Regions from separate parts of the Salinactinospora qingdaonensis genome, predicted to be linked through region 2. Evidence: predicted binding sites of a transcription regulator. Region 2 holds the regulator's gene; the other holds the start of a gene.

Region 1 (5,452 bases), on a different contig from region 2:
ACTCGCTGCGAGCCGGGGGCCTGAATTGGGACTCCTTTCCGCTGCGACTGTTCGAGAAAGGCAACGCCAAGTTCTGGAACCCCGCCGACATCGACATGAGCCGCGACGCCGAGGACTGGCACAGCCTCCCCGAGCCCGTCCAGAAACGTATTCTGCGGCTGTGCGCGGTGTTTGTCGCGGGTGAGGAAGCCGTCACCGAGGACATCCAGCCCTTCGTCCGCGCCATGGCGGCCGAAGGGCGGCTGAACGACGAGATGTACCTCACCCAGTTCGCGTTTGAAGAGGCCAAACACCTCCAAGCGTTTCGGATGTGGCTGGATGCGTTGGGCATCGACACTGACCTGCACCGTTACGTCCAAAAGAACGCCGGCTACCGGTTTTTGTTCTACGAGGAGCTGCCGGCCGCGCTGTCCTCCCTCAACGACGACCCCAGCCCCGCCAACCAGATCCGGGCTTCGGTCACCTACAACCACATCATCGAGGGGTCGCTGGCGCTGACCGGATACCACTCCTGGAACCACATCTGCACCGCGCGTGGCATCTTCCCCGGCATGCGCGAGATCATCAAGCGCATCAGCGAGGACGAGCGCCGCCACATGGCGTGGGGCACCTTCACGTGCCGGCGGCATGTGGCCGCCGACGACGCCAACTGGCAGCTCGTCGAGGACCGGCTCCACGAACTGCTGCCGCACGTGATGTCTACCGTCAACCTGTCCAACAGTCCCAACATCAAGGGCAGCCACGATCTGTCGACCGAGGACCTGATGAAGTACGCCAACGACCGTGCCCTGCGCCGCCTGGGGGCGATCGAGAGCGCGCGGGGCGCGCCTCTGGAGCGTATCGACGTCGACGCCGCCCCCGAGGAACTGGAAGAGAGGTTCGGACGGGAGGACAGCGCGGCGATGAGACAGGTGAGCCGAGACGCGGAGTCACCCGAGCGCCCCTAGCTTGCCACTGTCGCGCTGGGCCCCGGCTCGGCCGGGAGGACAGCGACATGACAAAGGGCGGCCCCTCGGCTGCGGGACCGCCCTTGCCGTATCGGCGAGGTGGACTAGAAGTCCATGCCGCCCATGTCAGCGCCGGGAGCGGCGGCAGCGGCCTGCTGCTTCTCCGGCTTCTCGGCGATGACGGACTCGGTGGTCAGGAACAGACCGGCGATGGAAGCGGCGTTTTGCAACGCCGAGCGGGTCACCTTGGTCGGGTCGATGACGCCGTCGTTGGCCAGGTCGGTGTACTCGCCCGTGGCGGCGTTGAGGCCGATGCCGGGCTCCAGGCCGCGGACCTTCTCCACGACAACCCCGCCCTCAAGGCCGGAGTTGATCGCGATCTGGCGCAGCGGCTCGGCGATGGCGCGGCGGACGATGTCGGCGCCGATGGCCTCGTCGCCCTCCAGCTCCAGCTTCTCGAACGCCGGAACGCCGGCCTGTAGCAGGGCGACGCCACCGCCGGGCAGGATGCCCTCCTCGACAGCGGCCTTGGCGTTGCGCACCGCGTCCTCGATGCGGTGCTTGCGCTCCTTGAGCTCAACCTCGGTGGCGGCGCCGGCCTTGATCACCGCGACACCGCCGGCCAGGCGGGCCAGGCGCTCCTGGAGCTTCTCGCGGTCGTAGTCGGAGTCGGTGCGCTCGATCTCGTTGCGGATCTCGTTGACGCGGCCGGCGATGGCCTCGGCGTCACCGGCACCCTCGACGATGGTGGTCTCGTCACGGGTGACGACGACCTTGCGGGCACGGCCGAGCATGTCGAGCTCGGTGTTCTCCAGCTTCAGGCCCACCTCTTCGGTGATGACCTGGCCGCCGGTGAGCGTGGCGATGTCGCTGAGTTGGGCCTTGCGACGGTCGCCAAAGCCCGGGGCCTTGACAGCCACCGACTTGAAGGTGCCGCGGATCTTGTTGACGACGAGCGTCTGGAGCGCGCCTCCCTCAAGGTCCTCAGCGATGACCATCAGCGGACGGCCGGCCTGAAGGACCTTCTCGACGATGGGGAGGAACTCGTTGTTGTTGGAGATCTTCTGGTTGGCGATGAGGATGTAGGGGTCCTCAAGCACCGTCTCCATGCGCTCCAGGTCGGTGGCGAAGTAGGGCGAGATGTAGCCCTTGTCGAAGCGCATACCCTCGGCGAGCTCCAGCTCCAGCCCGAAGGTCTGGCCCTCCTCGACGGTGATGACGCCTTCCTTGCCGACCTTGTCCATGGCGTCGGCGATGATCTCGCCGACCTGCTGGTCGCCGGCCGAGATCGAAGCGGTTGAGGCGATCTGCTCCTTGGTCTCGATGCCCTTGGAGAGGTTGGCCAGCTCCTCGCTGATGCGGGAGACGGCGGCCTCGATGCCGCGCTTGAGGCCGACCGGGTTGGCGCCGGCGGCGACGTTGCGCAGCCCCTCACGTACGAGGGCCTGGGCCAGGACCGTGGCCGTGGTGGTACCGTCACCGGCGACGTCGTCGGTCTTCTTAGCGACCTCCTTGACCAGCTCAGCCCCGATCTTCTCCCAGGGGTCCTCGAGCTCGATCTCCTTGGCGATAGAGACACCGTCGTTGGTAATCGTGGGAGCGCCCCACTTCTTCTCAAGAACGACGTTGCGCCCCTTGGGGCCCAGCGTCACCTTGACGGCGTCAGCGAGTTGATTCATACCGCGCTCAAGGCCGCGCCGGGCCTCCTCGTCAAACGCGATCAGTTTGGCTGCCATAGACTTCCTGTCCTCCCGGGACCGTCTGATACGCGAAGGAACGAGCCGACGCCCGCGACGGACGACCGCGGCGTTCCGGATTCCGTCCACCGGAGACCGCGGCCTCATCGCCTCGATCCTGATTTAGCACTCATAATGACTGAGTGCTAACGATCCCTTTTCTAGCACTCTCCAATGGGGAGTGCAAATGTCGCAGCGCGGTTTTCTCCAGAGCGTCAGCCGCAGGTCAGCACAACGAAAAAGCCCGGTTCCGGGCCCGTCGACGAGGGCGACGGGCCCGGAACCGGGCGGTTACGGCCGCGTTGGGTGATGACGTGGCGACGCGGCGGCCACGAGCGCGCGCAGTGACCTAGCAGCCACCGGCGACCGCGGGGATGACCGACACCTGGCACCCCTCGGGCGTGGCGGTATCGAGGCCGTCGGCGAACCGAACGTCCTCGTCACCCACATAGACGTTGACGAAACGGCGGATCTTGCCGTTGTCGTCGAGGATGCGGGCCTGGATACCGGGGTATTCGGCCTCAAGGTGGTTGATGACCTCCTTGAGGGAGGAGCCCTCGGCCGTCACCTCGGCGGCGTCCTTGGTGTAGCTGCGCAGGATGGTCGGGACACGGACACTGACGCTCATTGCGTGCGCTCAACTCCTTGACTGATCGGGTGGGGGCAGCGGAGACCCCAAGACGGTTCTGGACGTTACAGCAGGCCAGCGTCCTTGAAGGCATCGAGGGAGGGCGGAACCGTCGCGGTGACCCCCGCCTCAACGGCGTTGAGCGTCTTCAGCCCGTCACCGGTGTTGAGGACCACGGTCTCGGCCGCGGGGTCGAGCGCGCCCTGGGAGAGGAGCTTGCGCAGCACGCCGGTCGTGACGCCGCCGGCCGTCTCGGCGAAGACCCCCTCGGTACGCGCCAGCAGGTTGATGGAGTCGACGATCTCGGCGTCACTGACGTGAGCCACAGCGCCTCCGGTGCGCTGGCACACGTCGAGGACGTAAGGACCGTCGGCGGGGTTTCCGATGGCCAGTGATTTGGCGATGGTGTCGGGCTTGACGGGCTGAATGACGTCGTAGCCGCTCTCCCACGCCTGGGCCACCGGGGAGCACCCCGTGGCCTGGGCCCCGAAGATCCGGTAGGGCTTGTCCTCGACCAGACCCAATTGGATCAGTTCCCGCAGCCCCTTGTCGATCTTGGTGAGCTGGGACCCGGAGGCGATGGGGACGATGACCTGATCGGGCAGCCGCCAGCCGAGCTGCTCGGCGATCTCGTAGGCCAGGGACTTCGAGCCCTCAGCGTAGTAGGGGCGGAGGTTGACGTTGACAAACCCCCAGTCCTCACCGGCCGGGTCGCCCATCAGCTCCGAGCAGAAACGGTTCACGTCGTCGTAGTTGCCGTCGAGGGCCACGACCCGCCCGCCGTAGATGGCGGCCATGACGATCTTGCCCTGCTCCAGGCCGGCCGGGATGAACACGCAGGACTTGAAACCAGCGCGCGCTGCGGCGGCCCCCACTGCGCCGGCCAGGTTGCCTGTAGAGGAGCACGAAAGCGTGGTGAAACCGAAGACGCGCGCGGCCTCGACCGCCATAGCCACGACGCGGTCCTTGAAGGAGTGTGTGGGGTTGCCCGAGTCGTCCTTGATGTGAAGCGAGCGCATGCCCAGCTCAGCAGCGAGGCGGTCGGCCTGGACCAGCGGAGTCAGCCCCGGGTTCATGTTGGGCAACTCGCGGACGTTGTCCGGTACGGGCAGCAGCCCGGCGTAGCGCCAGATGTTGGCGGGTCCCCGCTCAATGGCGGCGCGCGTGATCCCCTCGAAGTCGTAAGCGATCTCCAAGGGGCCGAAACAGAAGTCACACGCGAAGCGCGGAGTGAGATCGTAGCGCTCACCACACTCGCGACATGACAGCGCGGCTGCCGGGCCGAAAGAGCGGATCGTGGGCTGGTCGGTTCTCGTCGGTTCCGTGGCGATCGTCGCCATGCGAGGCTTCTCCCCTCATCTTTCCTGTACGCCACCTTGACCACAGGCCGGAGTTGGCACCTGCCTCGGCCGCCTCGCACCTGACGAGAAACGTAATCCGAGATGGTTGCCGGGGCTTCGCAGGGCCGGTCCCTCCACCCCTCTGGATGAGCAATATGTGGTTGTGAAGATCATCGCCGACCATGTCGCCGCGCGAGATCCGTTGGTCACTGTAACCGACGCGGTGTCCGATTTTCTATCCGGGGTGAGCTAGCTAACAAGCGACATCCGCCGCTGTCGACGCCGCAGCGCACCGCCGCGCTTCCACTCAGTGACGGCCATCACGCCCACCGCCACCTGCGCAACGGTTGCCGGCAGGGGATGCGGGGTTTGCACACGTGCCCCACGGGTCACAATCGCGGCATCGCCCCGGCCATCATCTCGGGGCGGCGATGTAGTTAAGTGGGGAGCAACGGATCCCAAGGGAGAGGTGGACGATCAGGTGGACAAGGCACAGATCCTCGTCGCGTCCAACAGAGGCCCGGTGTCCTTCTCGGTCGCCGACGACGGCTCCCTGGCCTTCCGGCGCGGCGGTGGCGGACTGGTCTCCGGGCTGAGCTCCGTAGCCGCCGACATCGAAACGCTGTGGGTGTGCGCGGCACTGTCGGACGCCGACCGCAAAGCCGTGGCCGCAGCCCCCGAGGGGCGGCTCGACCAAGCCGGCTTCGATCTCGGCGGCGCGCGTGTGCGCATGCTCGACATCGCGCCCGAAACCTTCGCCGACGCCTATACGTGGGTGGCCAACTCGACCCTGTGGTTCGT
Region 2 (5,452 bases):
ACGAAGGCCGACTGGTCCTTTTTGACCAGGAACACGATCAGCGCGGGCAGCCAGCCGACGCAGGAGACGATGATCCCGGACAGGTGGGCGATCATCGCCCACGTGGTGTCCCACGCAGCCGCCTCATCTCCCGGTTGGTGGGGGTGGCCGTATCCGGGCTGGCCGTAGGCGGGCTGGCTGCCGGTGGGGTAGCCCTGCGGTTGCCCGTAGTCCGGTTGTGGGGGTGGGGGAGCGTAGCCCGGCTGCTGTGGCTGCCCGTAGCCCGGCTGTGGCGGAGCGCCCTCGTAGGGCTGCGGGGGAGCGTAACCGGGTTGGTGGGGGTGGCCGTAGGCGGGTTGGGCACCGGTGGCGTAGCCCTGCGGCGGCTGCTGGTAGGGCTGGCCGTAGGTGGGCTGGCTGCCGGCGGGGTAGCCCTGCGGTTGGCCGTAGCCCGGTGCGGGAGGCGGCGGAGTCCCCGGCTGCTGTGGCTGCCCGTAGCCCGGCTGTGGGGGCGGGGGAGCATACCCCGGTTGCTGCGGCGGTGGTCCCGGTTGGTGGGGGTGGCCGTAGGCGGGTTGGCCCCCGCTGGGGTAGCCCTGCGGTTGGCCGTAGCCCGGCTGTTGCGGGCCGCTCTCGTGGGGCTGTGGGGGAGCGTAGCCCGGCTGAGCCGGTGGGGGAGCGCTCTCTTGTGGCGGCTGTCCATAGCCAGGCTGTCCGCCGGAGTCCGCCGCCCCTGGAGCCGGCTGGCCGCCTGAGGGGGTGGAACCGTGTCCCGGCTGCTCCTCCGAGGGCTGCTCGGGAGGCGGTGGATAGTTGGGCGGGGTCTCGCTCATGGTGTCCCTTGGCTGTGCCGGTTGCGATGTGCCGATACTACGTTCGGGGGTTCGGGGCCTCACCCCCGAACGTGGCCACCGTGCGCGGGCGCGCGGTGGTGCCGACCGGTGTCGGCTCTTGTCACAGGGATCATCTCAGCGACGCCGGGTCGGTCGCAGTGACGAAGTCGATCAGCTCCTCGACGCGGCCGAGGAGTTCGGGACGCAGGTCGGCATAGGAGCGTACCGCCGCCAGAATGCGCTGCCACGCCTGCCCGGGCTCCTCCTCCCAGCCAAGGGCACGCAGCACCCCCTCCTTCCACGCCACGCCGCGGGGAACCTCGGGCCAGGCATCGATCCCCACCACCGCCGGCTTCACAGCCGCCCAAATGTCGACGAAAGGGTGCCCGACCACGAGCACGTGGGGGGAGGTGACGTGTTCGGCGATCGCGCTCTCTTTGGAGCCGGGCACGAGATGGTCGACGAGGACGCCGAGCCGTCGCTCCGGCCCTGGGGCGAACTCCGCCACCACCTGCGGCAGCACGTCCACCCCTTCCAAATACTCCACCACGATCCCTTCGACGCGCAGGTCGTGCCCCCAGATGCGTTCGACCAACTCAGCGTCGTGCACGCCCTCGACGTAGATGCGGCTCTCTTTGGCCACACGTGGCCGCAGGCCCGAGACGGCGATTGATCCCGAGGCGCTGCGCAGGGCAGTCGGAGAGGCCGCAGTCGTTGGGGGGACTACGGTCACCGGCTCGCCGTCGATCAGAAACGCCGCGGGCGCGAGGTCGAACACTCGCCGACGACCGTGGCGGTCCTCCAGGGTGACGGTCGTCTTGTCCCAGTCGACGACCGCACCGCAAAACCCCTCGTCGGCTGATTCCACGACAAGCTCCCGCTCTGCGGGCACTTCGCGCACCCGTCCTTTACGAAGCCGCCGCCAGTCGCCCGCGAGCACGTCCGAGCCGTACCTGTTCCCGGAATCGCTGCGCACGGTGGGCGATTCTATCGGCAGTAGCCCCCTCAGCCTCACGTTACGGCCGTGAACTGAAAGTGTTTGGAGCCGAACTGTCATGGCATCGTGCTCGCGCATCCGCCCGCTTTAGGGGAGGATTGGACGCTTCCGCATAGACTTAGCACTTGAGACCACGGAGTGCCAGGAGGTGAGCGCGTGCTCGACGATCGAAAACTCGCGGTGTTGCGGGCTATCGTCGAGGACTACGTGTCCACGAACGAGCCCGTGGGGTCCAAGGCTCTCGGCGAGCGCTACGCCTTGGGCGTCTCGCCGGCGACCATCCGCAACGACATGGTGGCCCTCGAAGAAGAGGGCTACATTACCCAGCCGCACACCAGTGCCGGCCGGGTTCCCACGGATAAGGGCTATCGTCTTTTCGTCGACCGCCTGTCCACGGTCAAACCCCTGTCGACGGCCGAGCGGCGTGCCATTGAGACGTTCCTCTCGGGCGCCGTCGACCTCGAAGAGATCGTGACGCGCACAGTGCGCCTGCTGGCCCAGCTAACGCGGCAGGTGGCGGTCGTACAGTACCCGTCGCTCACACGTTCGGCGGTGCAGCACATCGAGTTGGTACCGCTTGGCCTCCAGCGGGTGATGATGGTTCTCATCACCGATACCGGGCGGGTGGAGCAGAGGGTTATCGACGGGCTGGAGAGCGCTGAGGAGCATGAGGTCGAGAACCTGCGGCTCCTGCTCAATCAGACGCTTGTGGGAACATGGCTTACCGAGGTTCCCCCGGCTGTGTCGGACTTGCCTTCCCGGCTGCCCCCAGAGGAGCGTCCCCTGGCGGCTGCCGTCCTCTCGGTGCTGCTGGAGAGCCTCGTGGAGAAGCACGAGGAAAAGGTCGTGCTCGGTGGCACGGCCAACCTCGCCTCGGTCGATTTCTCGACTAGCCTGCGAGAGATACTCGAAGCGTTGGAAGAAAACGTCGTCCTCATCCGTTTGCTAGGCGAGGCCGGCGATCCTTCTATGCTTACCGTCCGCATCGGCGCGGAAAACTCTCACCAAGGACTACAGTCGACTTCGATCGTCTCCGCGGGTTATGGCGTCGGTGACCAATCGCTGGCCAAACTGGGCGTGGTCGGCCCAACGCGAATGGATTACCCGGGAACGATGGGAGCGGTACGCGCAGTGGCAAGGTACGTCGGTCAGATCTTGGCGGGGCAGTAAGTGGCCAGAGACTACTACGCGATTCTTGGAGTGCGTCGCGACGCGACCAAGGACGAGATCAAGAAGGCATATCGTCGACTCGCACGCGAACTACATCCGGACGTGAACCCGGATTCGGCCACCCAAGACCGTTTCAAAGAGGTCACTCAGGCATACGAGGTCCTTTCCGACCCTGAGAAGCGGCGCATGTTCGACATGGGAGCCGACCCGTACGCGCCCGGTGGTGGCGGCGGCGCGGGCGGCGCCGGAGGGTTCGGCGGCGGCTTCCCCTTCGACGACATCATGAACGCTTTCTTCGGCGGCCAAGCCGGGGGACGCGGTGGCCCGCGCGACCGGATGCGCCGAGGCCGCAGTATCAAGGTCCGAGTGGAGCTGGACCTGTCCGAGACGGCTTTCGGGGTCACCAAGGACATCACTTTCCCCACCGCCGTCCTGTGCGAGACCTGCCAGGGTGAGGGTGCGGCCCCGGGCACCAAGCGTGAGACCTGCGACATGTGCCAGGGCAACGGAGAGGTGTCTCAGGTCACCCGGTCCTTCCTCGGTCAGGTCATGACGACCCGCCCGTGTCCGCAGTGCGAGGGGCAGGGTGTGAGCATCCCCAGCCCGTGCGCCGACTGCGCCGGCGAGGGGCGGGTCCGCGAGAAGGTCACCCGCAAGGTGCAGATTCCGGCCGGTGTCGACGACGGCACGCAGATCCAGCTCGCCGGCGAGGGTGAGGTCGGTCCCAACGGCGGGCCACGCGGCGATATCTTCCTTGAGATCGTGCAGCGCCCGCACCCGATCTTCGAGCGCCAGGGTGACGATCTGCACTGCACGATCGCGGTTCCCATGACCGCGGCGGCGCTCGGGGTCTCCATGACCGTCGAGACGCTGGACGGCAACGAGGAACTCGACCTGCGGCCGGGTACCAACTCCGGGCACGTGATCACCCTCAACGAGCGGGGAACCAAGCGCCTCAACGGGCCAGGGCGTGGCGATTTGATGATTCACGTCAATGTCGAGACGCCCACCAAGCTCGACGAGGAGCAGGAGTCGCTGCTTCGCAAGCTCGCCGAACTGCGCTCGGAGAACCAGCCTCCGGGTAAGTTCAGCCCAGGCCAGGGGAACTTCTTCTCACGGTTGCGGGACGCCTTCAACGGCGCCCGGTGATGACGCCCCCGGTCTTTCTCACCGAGCCGGGCGAGCTGGACCACGACAGTGTCGTCCTCACCGGTGGTGAGGGTCGACACGCCGCGACGGTGCGCAGACTCGCCGTCGGCGAGGTCGCCGACCTCGCCGACGGCGAAGGCACCCGTGCCCGCTGCGTGGTTTCGCAGGTGGGTAAGGATGTGGTCACGTTCGCTGTGCGGGAGCGCCGCACTGAGCCGCCGCCTTCTCCGCGCCTTACCGTTGTGCAGGCCCTGCCCAAGAGCGAGCGCGGTGAGTTGGCGGTTGAGGTGATGACTGAGGCCGGCGTGGACGGGATCGTCCCGTGGGCCGCGGATCGCTGCGTCACCAAATGGAAGGCCGAGCGCGCGACCAAGTCACTGGCCAAGTGGCGCGCCACCGCTCGGGAAGCGGCCAAGCAGGCGCGGCGTAGTCGGCTCCCCGAGGTGAGCGAACTCGCCTCTGGGGCTGACGTCGCTGCGCTGCTGGCCAAGGCCACGCTGGGGCTCGTACTGCACGAGTCGGCCGCCGAGCCGCTCTCGCGCCTGCCTGTGCCCCGTGGTGAGGGCGACGACAGCATCGTCCTCGTTGTAGGTCCCGAGGGTGGGCTCAGTGACGACGAACTCGCCGCCTTCGACGCGGTGGGTGCACGGCGGGCCCGGTTGGGGCCCACCGTGCTGCGTACCTCGACCGCCGGACTCGCGGCCCTGGCGGTGGTGCAGGCCCGCTGCGGTCGCTGGTAGCGGCTCGCGCTAGGTCCGGTCTTAAGACTGTTCCCCGCTGACCGCGTCGTTCTCGGGCACGCTCGCCCCGGCATCGCCGGTGGCGTCGTCGGTGGGGCTCGCCTCGCCGGCTGGTTCTTCGGAACTGTCGTCGGTGGGGGTTTCGTCGGTGGAGTCGGACTCGCTGCCCGAACCGTCGTCGGGGCTGGCAGAACCACTAGTGGAGGGGCTTGTCGAGGGCTCGCACAGCGGGATGTGGCGGCGTTCCCGTTCCTGCGGCGATGCCGTGACCTCGTCGGGAAGATCCTCGGGGTCGGCGCCGGGGGTGATGCACTCGGGGCTTGTGCTCGTGCTCTCCTCGCTGCTCTCGGGCTCCACTGGAATGTTGGGGGCGGGGGCGTGGGGAGCGGTGTCGTCGGAGTCCCCGGGGGGCTGGTCGCGCTCGGAGGGGCTGGGGGCCTCACTGGTGGAGGGCTCTCTCCCCTCGGTGGGGGTAGCGGTCTCAGAGGAGCCCGCGGCCGGCGCGAAGCTGTCGGGGAGCACCTCGTCGCGGATTTGCGGCGTGCCCAGGAGCACCGAGCCCACGATCAGCGCCGCCGCGGCCA

Evidence for each region. Region 2 encodes HrcA, which represses chaperone genes, less so after heat shock. Its sites were predicted from a motif close to TTGGCACTCTCNNNNNGAGAGTGCCAA; they were not measured.
Region 1: groL (chaperonin GroEL) is a predicted target of HrcA. The motif match lies at 2,845-2,871, and genes of this name have one in related genera.

What each region holds. Positions count from the first base shown of each region.
Region 1 is NZ_BAABDD010000028.1:11,051-16,502, reverse strand. Features, by position in the region: gene ABD848_RS20385 (R2-like ligand-binding oxidase) at 1-947, shown strand, start outside; gene groL (chaperonin GroEL) at 1,052-2,683, opposite strand; gene ABD848_RS20375 (MoaD/ThiS family protein) at 3,033-3,311, opposite strand; gene thrC (threonine synthase) at 3,377-4,651, opposite strand; SAM riboswitch class I at 4,664-4,804, opposite strand; gene ABD848_RS20365 (alpha,alpha-trehalose-phosphate synthase (UDP-forming)) at 5,133-5,452, shown strand, end outside.
Region 2 is NZ_BAABDD010000025.1:49,340-54,791, forward strand. Features, by position in the region: gene ABD848_RS19730 (DUF4870 domain-containing protein) at 1-812, opposite strand, end outside; gene ABD848_RS19735 (DUF3097 domain-containing protein) at 943-1,788, opposite strand; gene hrcA (heat-inducible transcriptional repressor HrcA) at 1,966-2,979, shown strand; gene dnaJ (molecular chaperone DnaJ) at 2,980-4,128, shown strand; gene ABD848_RS19750 (16S rRNA (uracil(1498)-N(3))-methyltransferase) at 4,128-4,868, shown strand; gene ABD848_RS19755 (hypothetical protein) at 4,890-5,452, opposite strand, start outside.